3 regions of the Cellulomonas sp. JZ18 genome follow, and region 3 is predicted to be linked to each of the others. Evidence: riboswitches for the same ligand, from Rfam matches in the RefSeq annotation. Region 3 holds a riboswitch; each other region holds the start of a gene.
The links. Region 3 has a riboswitch for S-adenosylmethionine ahead of GC089_RS01005 (hypothetical protein). Riboswitches for the same ligand answer to the same signal wherever they lie in the genome.
Positions count from the first base shown of each region.

Region 1: it holds a riboswitch for S-adenosylmethionine, as region 3 does, so the genes downstream of both, GC089_RS00435 (methylenetetrahydrofolate reductase) here and GC089_RS01005 (hypothetical protein) in region 3, are expected to answer to the same signal.
Region 2: it holds a riboswitch for S-adenosylmethionine, as region 3 does, so the genes downstream of both, GC089_RS03005 (rhodanese-like domain-containing protein) here and GC089_RS01005 (hypothetical protein) in region 3, are expected to answer to the same signal.

Region 1 is NZ_CP045245.1:88,444-90,696, reverse strand. It holds gene GC089_RS00445 (DNA-3-methyladenine glycosylase I) at 1-488, shown strand, start outside; gene GC089_RS00440 (hypothetical protein) at 541-762, shown strand; SAM riboswitch class I at 924-1,031, shown strand; gene GC089_RS00435 (methylenetetrahydrofolate reductase) at 1,123-2,217, shown strand; gene metE (5-methyltetrahydropteroyltriglutamate--homocysteine S-methyltransferase) at 2,224-2,253, shown strand, end outside.
Region 2 is NZ_CP045245.1:665,041-667,293, reverse strand. It holds gene GC089_RS03010 (aminotransferase class V-fold PLP-dependent enzyme) at 1-420, opposite strand, end outside; SAM riboswitch class IV at 452-565, opposite strand; SAM riboswitch class I at 811-912, shown strand; gene GC089_RS03005 (rhodanese-like domain-containing protein) at 918-1,361, shown strand; gene GC089_RS03000 (O-succinylhomoserine sulfhydrylase) at 1,358-2,253, shown strand, end outside.
Region 3 is NZ_CP045245.1:216,027-218,279, reverse strand. It holds gene GC089_RS01010 (DUF6318 family protein) at 137-766, opposite strand; SAM riboswitch class IV at 833-946, shown strand; gene GC089_RS01005 (hypothetical protein) at 963-1,637, shown strand; gene GC089_RS01000 (hemerythrin domain-containing protein) at 1,743-2,225, opposite strand.

The sequences.
Region 1 (2,253 bases), 130 kb from region 3:
CCGGACTCGCCTGGATCACGATCCTGCGCAAGCGGCCGGCGTTCCGCACCGCGTTCGCCGGCTTCGACCCCGAGGTGGTGGCGCGCTTCGGCGACGGCGACGTGGCCCGCCTGCTCGCCGACGCCTCGATCGTGCGCAACCGGGCCAAGATCGAGGCGACGATCGCCAACGCGCGCGCCGTGCTCGCGCTGCACGAGGCGGGGCGCAGCCTCGACGAGGTGCTCTGGTCGCACGCGCCGCAGGGAACGCGCACGCGTCCGAGCGGCGGCGCCGACGTGCCGGCCACGACGCCGGAGTCCCGCGCGCTGGCGCGCGAGCTGCGCGGCCTGGGGTTCCGGTTCGTCGGGCCGACCACCGCGTACGCGGCCATGCAGGCGTGCGGCGTCGTCGACGACCACGTCGCGACCTGCCCGGTGGCGCTGCGCCGTTCGGGCGCGTCCGTGACCGGCGCACCGGGCGGAGCGCGTCCCGGTGCTCCACTGGGGTGACACGCGGTCCGGACGCGTGTCCAGGACCAGCGACGGGACTAGGGTGCCCGGCATGGTGGACCAGCGGGACGGCGAGGGACGGCACGACGCCGTGCGCGCCGCACACGACGCGTGGGAGAGCGCCGACGCGCCCGACCCCAGCGTCCTGGCCGCCGTCCAGGACGGTTTGCTCGCCGTACCCGCCGGCTCGCCGACGGCGTGGTTCGGCGTGCCGAGGCCGCGCCCCTCGCGCGAGCAGCCGCCGCCGGACGGGCTCCGCCGCCGCCAGCGCTGACGCGACGACGCCGAACGTCGCGCGCTCGGGCCGCCGAGGGCGACCCCCGTCGGCACACGTCCTCACCCGCTCAGGGCGCGCCTGACCGCCCCGCGACACGCCGCGTCTCATGCAGCGGTCACCCCTGTCCGCCATACGGGACCGCTCGCTACGCTTCACGCCGACCATCCAGAGCGGCCGAGAGACCTGGCTCAGCGACGCCGCAGCAACCCCCCTCCTCGTCGAGGGTGTGGGTGCTTCCGCCAGGAACGATGGAGTGACGATGATCGTGCGCCCTGACGTCGCCGACCCCACGGACGGCGGCACGTCCTGCCTGGCCGCCGCCCGCCCTCGTCCCCGGCCCTGCGCCGGGACGCCGCGATGACCGCCGTGGCGGACGCGCGGGCCGCGAGTGCCCCCGCCGACGGGCGCGCGCCGGTCGACGGGCACGCGCCGGCCACCCGCGCCGCGCGCCGGCGGGCCCCCGCGGCCGCGCTCGACCGGCCGACCGTGTCGTTCGAGCTGTTCCCGCCGCGCGACGTCGACGCCGCGCCCCGCCTGTGGGCGACCGTCCGGGAGCTCGAGGCCGCCGAGCCCGACTTCGTGTCGGTGACCTACGGCGCCTCCGGGAAGACCCGCGAGACGACGCGCGCCCTGGTCACGCGCCTGCTCCGGGAGACGACGCTGAACCCGATCGCGCACCTCACCTGCGTGGGCACCTCGCGCGCGGAGGTCGCGGCCGTGGTCGAGGAGTTCCTCGACGAGGGCGTGCGCGCGTTCCTCGCGCTGCGGGGCGACCCGCCCGCCGGGCAGGCGGACTGGCAGCCGCACCCGGAGGGCGTCGCCACCGCCGCCGAGCTCGTCGCGCTGCTGCGCGAGGTCGAGCAGCGCCGGTGCGCGGGCTCGCCCGCGCAGGCGGTGCGGGCGCGCGTGCGGCCGCTGTCGCTCGCCGTCGCCGCGTTCCCGCGCGGCAACCAGGCCACCGGCGGGACCCGGCAGCAGGACGTGCAGGCGCTGCTCGCCAAGCAGGAGGCCGGCGCCGACTTCGCCATCACGCAGGTGTTCTTCGACGCCGAGGCGTACCTGGGCCTCGTCGCCGAGGCCCGTCGGGCGGGGGTGACGATCCCGATCGTCCCGGGGATCATCCCCACGACCGACCCGGCCCGGCTGCTGCGCGTGCAGGAGCTGACGGGGGTGCCCGTCCCGCGCACGCTCCTGGACCTGCTCGGGTCGGTGGACGACCCGCTCGAGCGCCACCGACGCGGCATCCGCGCGGGCGTCGACCTGGTCCGGGCGGTGCTCGACGGCGGCGCACCCGGCGTCCACGTCTACACGTTCAACAAGCACGAGGCGGCACTCGACCTGCTCGACGGCGCCGACCTGCGCGGAGGCCGCCCGGCCGCCGCCGTCCCCACGACGTCCACCGAGCCCGCCGGCGACCTTGCCGTCGGGCCCACCCCGACACCGGCGAGGTAACCCGTCATGACCGACACCGCCACCACGACCCCGGCC
Region 2 (2,253 bases), 450 kb from region 3:
GAGGACGAGCACGCGACCACCGTCCGGGACGACCCCGGCCAGGAGGTTGAGCGAGTCCGTCGTGTTGCGCGTGATGACGCAGACGTCGTCCTCGCGGGCACCGACGAAGCGGGCGACGGCCTGGCGGGACGCCTCGTAGAGGGCGGTGGAGACCTGCGAGAGGTAGCCCGCACCGCGGTGCACCGACGCGTACAGCGGCAGGACCTCGGCGACGCGGGCCGCGACGGACTCGAGCGCGGGCGCGCTCGCGGCGCAGTCGAGGTTCGCGTAGGTGCGGCTCGTGCCGTCCACGAGCGGGACGGTCGTCGAGGCGCCCACGACGGGCAGGAGGGGTCCGACGCCCGGCGCCGCGGCGACGGGGGCGGTGGCGGTGCCGGACACCTCGTCCGCACACGCGAGGAGCTCGGTGATCGTGGTCATGCGTACCTCCACTGCCGGAGGGACCCCGCGGGTCCCGCGCTTGCCGGCACCGGGCGGCGCGCGGCCAGGTCGTCACCCGGGGCACCCCACCGCGGAGGAGGGTTGCCGGCCAGCGAGCCGGGGCTTCGCGCTGGCGCTCATGACCTGCGTCGAGGATCGGCGTGCGCCGCGGCGGGTGTCAACGCGGACACGCCGTCCGTCTCTCGATCCGAGACGCCCCGTCTCACGACCCCGTCACCCGGACGGACCCGTCGCGCCGAGCGCGCCCGGTACCGGCCGAGCGCACCGGACATGACTGGCGCGCTCGCCCGACGAGTGGCGCGCTCGGCGGGGCGGCGCCGTCGTGAGACGCGCGGCCGCGCCCCTCCGCGTCCGGCGTAGCATCACCGGCGACCATCCAGAGCGGCCGAGAGATCTGGCTCGACGACGCCGCAGCAACCCGCGGGACCCGCACGGGCCCGGACGAGGGTGCTACCGCCAGACCGATGGGAGGACGCATGGCCGTGCAGCCACGCCCCGCCGCGGGGTACGCGGGCGACATCACGCCGACGCAGGCCTGGGAGCTGCTGCGCGAGGAGCCGGACGCCGTGCTCGTCGACGTGCGCACCGACGCCGAGTGGCGGTACGTCGGCGTGCCGGACCTGCGCGAGCTCGGCCGGCACGCCGCGCTCGTCGAGTGGGTCTCGTACCCGTCCGGGCGTCCCAACCCGCAGTTCCTCGACCAGCTCGCGGCTACCGGCGTGACGCCGGGCGACGGCCGGCCGGTCGTGTTCCTGTGCCGCTCGGGCCAGCGGTCGATCGGTGCCGCCCAGGCGGCCACCGCGGCGGGCTTCGGCCCGGCGTACAACGTGCTGGAGGGCTTCGAGGGCCCGACCGGCCCGGACGGCCACCGCGGGCACGAGGGCTGGCGCGCCGCCGGCCTGCCGTGGGTGCAGCCGTGAGCGCGCGCGTCCCGGGGCCCGGTGACTGGGACGACCACCGCACCGACCGCTCCACCCTGCGCCCCGACACCCTCGCGGTGCGCGGCGGGCTGGTCCGCAGCGGGTTCGGCGAGCTCTCCGAGGGCCTGTTCCTCACGCAGGGGTACGCGTACGCGTCCGCCGCGGAGGCCGAGGCGGGCTTCGCGGGCGAGGTCGACCGCTTCCTCTACTCCCGGTACGGGAACCCGACGGTCTCCACGTTCGAGGAGCGCCTGCGCCTGCTCGACGGCGCCGAGGCCGCGTACGCGACGGCGACCGGCATGTCCGCGGTGTTCACGACGCTCGCCGCGCTCGTGCGCCAGGGGTCGCGCGTGGTCGCGGCGCGCGCGCTGTTCGGCTCGTCGGTCGTCATCTTCGACGAGATCCTCGCGAAGTGGGGCGTGCGGACCGACTACGTCGACGGCCACGTGCCCGAGCAGTGGGAGGCCGCGCTCGCCACACCCGCCGACGTGGTGTTCTTCGAGACGCCGTCGAACCCCATGCAGGACCTGGTCGACATCGCCGCCGTCAGCCGCCTCGCGCACGCGGCCGGCGCCGTCGTCGTCGTCGACAACGTGTTCGCCACGCCCGTGTTCTCCCGGCCGCTGGAGCACGGCGCCGACGTCGTCGTGTACTCCGCGACCAAGCACATCGACGGGCAGGGCCGCGTGCTCGGCGGCGCGATCCTCGGGTCCGAGGGGTTCGTCCACGGCCCCGTGCAGACCCTCATCCGCAACACGGGACCGTCGCTGTCGCCGTTCAACGCCTGGGTCCTGCTCAAGGGCCTGGAGACGATGAGCGTGCGCGTGCGCCACCAGGCGGCGTCCGCGCTCGAGCTCGCGACGTGGCTCGAGCAGCACCCGGGCGTGGCGCG
Region 3 (2,253 bases):
GCGCGCCAGGCCGTGAACTCGAAGTGCCCTTCTGCGCTTCCCCTGCCGTTCCATCCCTGACCTGCCCCCGAGGAGCCAGTTGCGGCGGACAACGCGACCACCACCGCCACCAGGGACACCCTCAGACCGACGCCAGTCACTCCTGCCCCGCAGGGTGCAGCCCGACCGAGTCGATTCGCCACGCCCCCTCTAGCCACGTCATGGCAAAGTCGAAGTCATACACCGCCTCGGGGTTGCTCGAGACGACCGTGCCGGCTGAGTCCAGTTCCACTCCTTCTCCCTGCTTCACGCGCAGTCGCGCCGAGTACCACTCCCTATGGGAGAGCTCTATGCCCTCGGCGCTGAGAACTTCGACCGAGGCGCCAGTCGTGCTGTTCCCGGCGTCCAGCATGCGTTGCACATCGACACGAGACTCCGAGCAGAACTCGCATGTGGGTGCCGACATCGCATCCCACTCCGTGAAGTCGCCAGTGACGTACACGTACGGGTACAGCGAGATGAAGTACGACGCCGCCGCAGCCGCGCCGTCGGCGCTCGGCGTCGCCATCGCCTCCGGACGCGTGGGCGGGACGCTGAGGTCGACCGTCGGCGAGGGGGTCGGCGTCGGACGCGCCGTCTCCGTGGCGGGCGACGGTGGCTCGGGCGTCGGCTCGGTCGGCTCGGCGCGCGTGCACCCGGTCACGAGCAGCCCGACCAGCAGCCCCGCGGACACAGCTCTGCCCCAGCGTCGTCGCCCCTGCATGCCCGGAAAGTACCGGTTGGGCACAGCCCGCACGCCAGCGCTGCCCACCCTGTGGATGCGGTGTCGGCGCCGGCGCCTACAGTCGTGCTCGATCAGGAAGCTCGGCCTCACGTCCTCCGGCGCGGCCGACTGGCAACCGCGCGAGCGCACGGTGCCCCCGGAGGAAGATCCGCCCGCGCCGCCCGGCACGGGAAGACGCTCGACCTCCGCGGGAGGACCCATGGCCGCACCGTTCGACATCGAGACGCCCCTCGGCGCACCCGAGACCGGCTGCGTGTGCGAGGAGCCCGGGCACGTGCCCGCCGCGCGGCGGGTGCGTGCCGCCGTGTCCGCGACCGGTGAGGCGTACCGGCTGGCCGGGGTGGACGGCGACGTCGTCCTCGCCGTGCGGTCCGGCGGCACCACCGTCCGCTGGTGGGTGCACGACACCGGGCCCTTCGCGGAGCACGCGGCGTCCGCAGACCCGACGGTCCGCCTGCACGACGGCGGCGTCGTCCGCGTCGGCTCGCGGTACCGCAGCGTCGCGACGGACGGCGTCGCGTCCCCGTGCGTCGAGGGTGTGGTCCGCCCGACCGGCACCCGCTACGCGTTCCTGCTCCGCGCGCTGCCGCCCGACCCGACGCTCGTCGCGGTCTTCCCGCACACGGCGTCGCTCTACCGGCTCGACCCGCCGATGCGCACGCGCTGGGGCCGGTACGACCACGTCGTCGTCCTCGCGCAGCACGACGAGCGGGGCGGGCGGACGCAGGTCTTCCCGTCGGACGCGGACGCGGTGATGTCGCCGGGCGACCTGCCCGGCAGCCACACCGGCGGCACGGACCACGTCGAGGCGCTCAACCGGGCCGGCTACGAGGTCGTGCTGGAGCCGGTGACGCCGGACCGTCCTCGCACCTGACCTCCCACCGCGTGAAGCGTTGTGGACGCCACGTGACCACAACGCTTCACGCCGAGACGCGGCGGCGGGGTGGCGGCGACGCGCAGCTCGCCGCCCCGGCCCGTCCTACGCCAGCGGGCCCAGCACCTCCTGCGGCTCGCGGTCGACGACCAGCCGCGACAGCGGCCCGAGCAGACGCTTCTCCTCGTACCGGAAGTGCGTCTCCATGATCGCCTCGATGCCGTCGAGGTGGCGGTGGAGGGTGGCCGCGTCGTGGCCCGCGTCGACGGCCTGCTGGAGCGAGCCGAGCAGCTGGGCGAGCACGCTGTGGTCGCGCGTGAGCTGGGCGAGCACGTCGGCGAGGGACGGGTCGAGCGCGAGCAGCTCGGGGAACATGACGTCGTCCTCGCGGCGGTGGTGACCGTCGAGCGCGGCGCAGAAGCCGGTGCAGAAGAGGCGCAGGTCGGCGGCGAGGCGCGGTGAGGCCGGCTGCTCGCCGGCGTCGTCGATCGCGTCGCGCGCGATCTGGAGGCTGTCACGGAGTCGGGCGTGGACGTCGCGGAGCTGACGGTCCCACGCGACGAGGCGGGAGCGGTCGTCGGAAGGCATGTGCGCACGACCGTAGGGGCGGCGCACG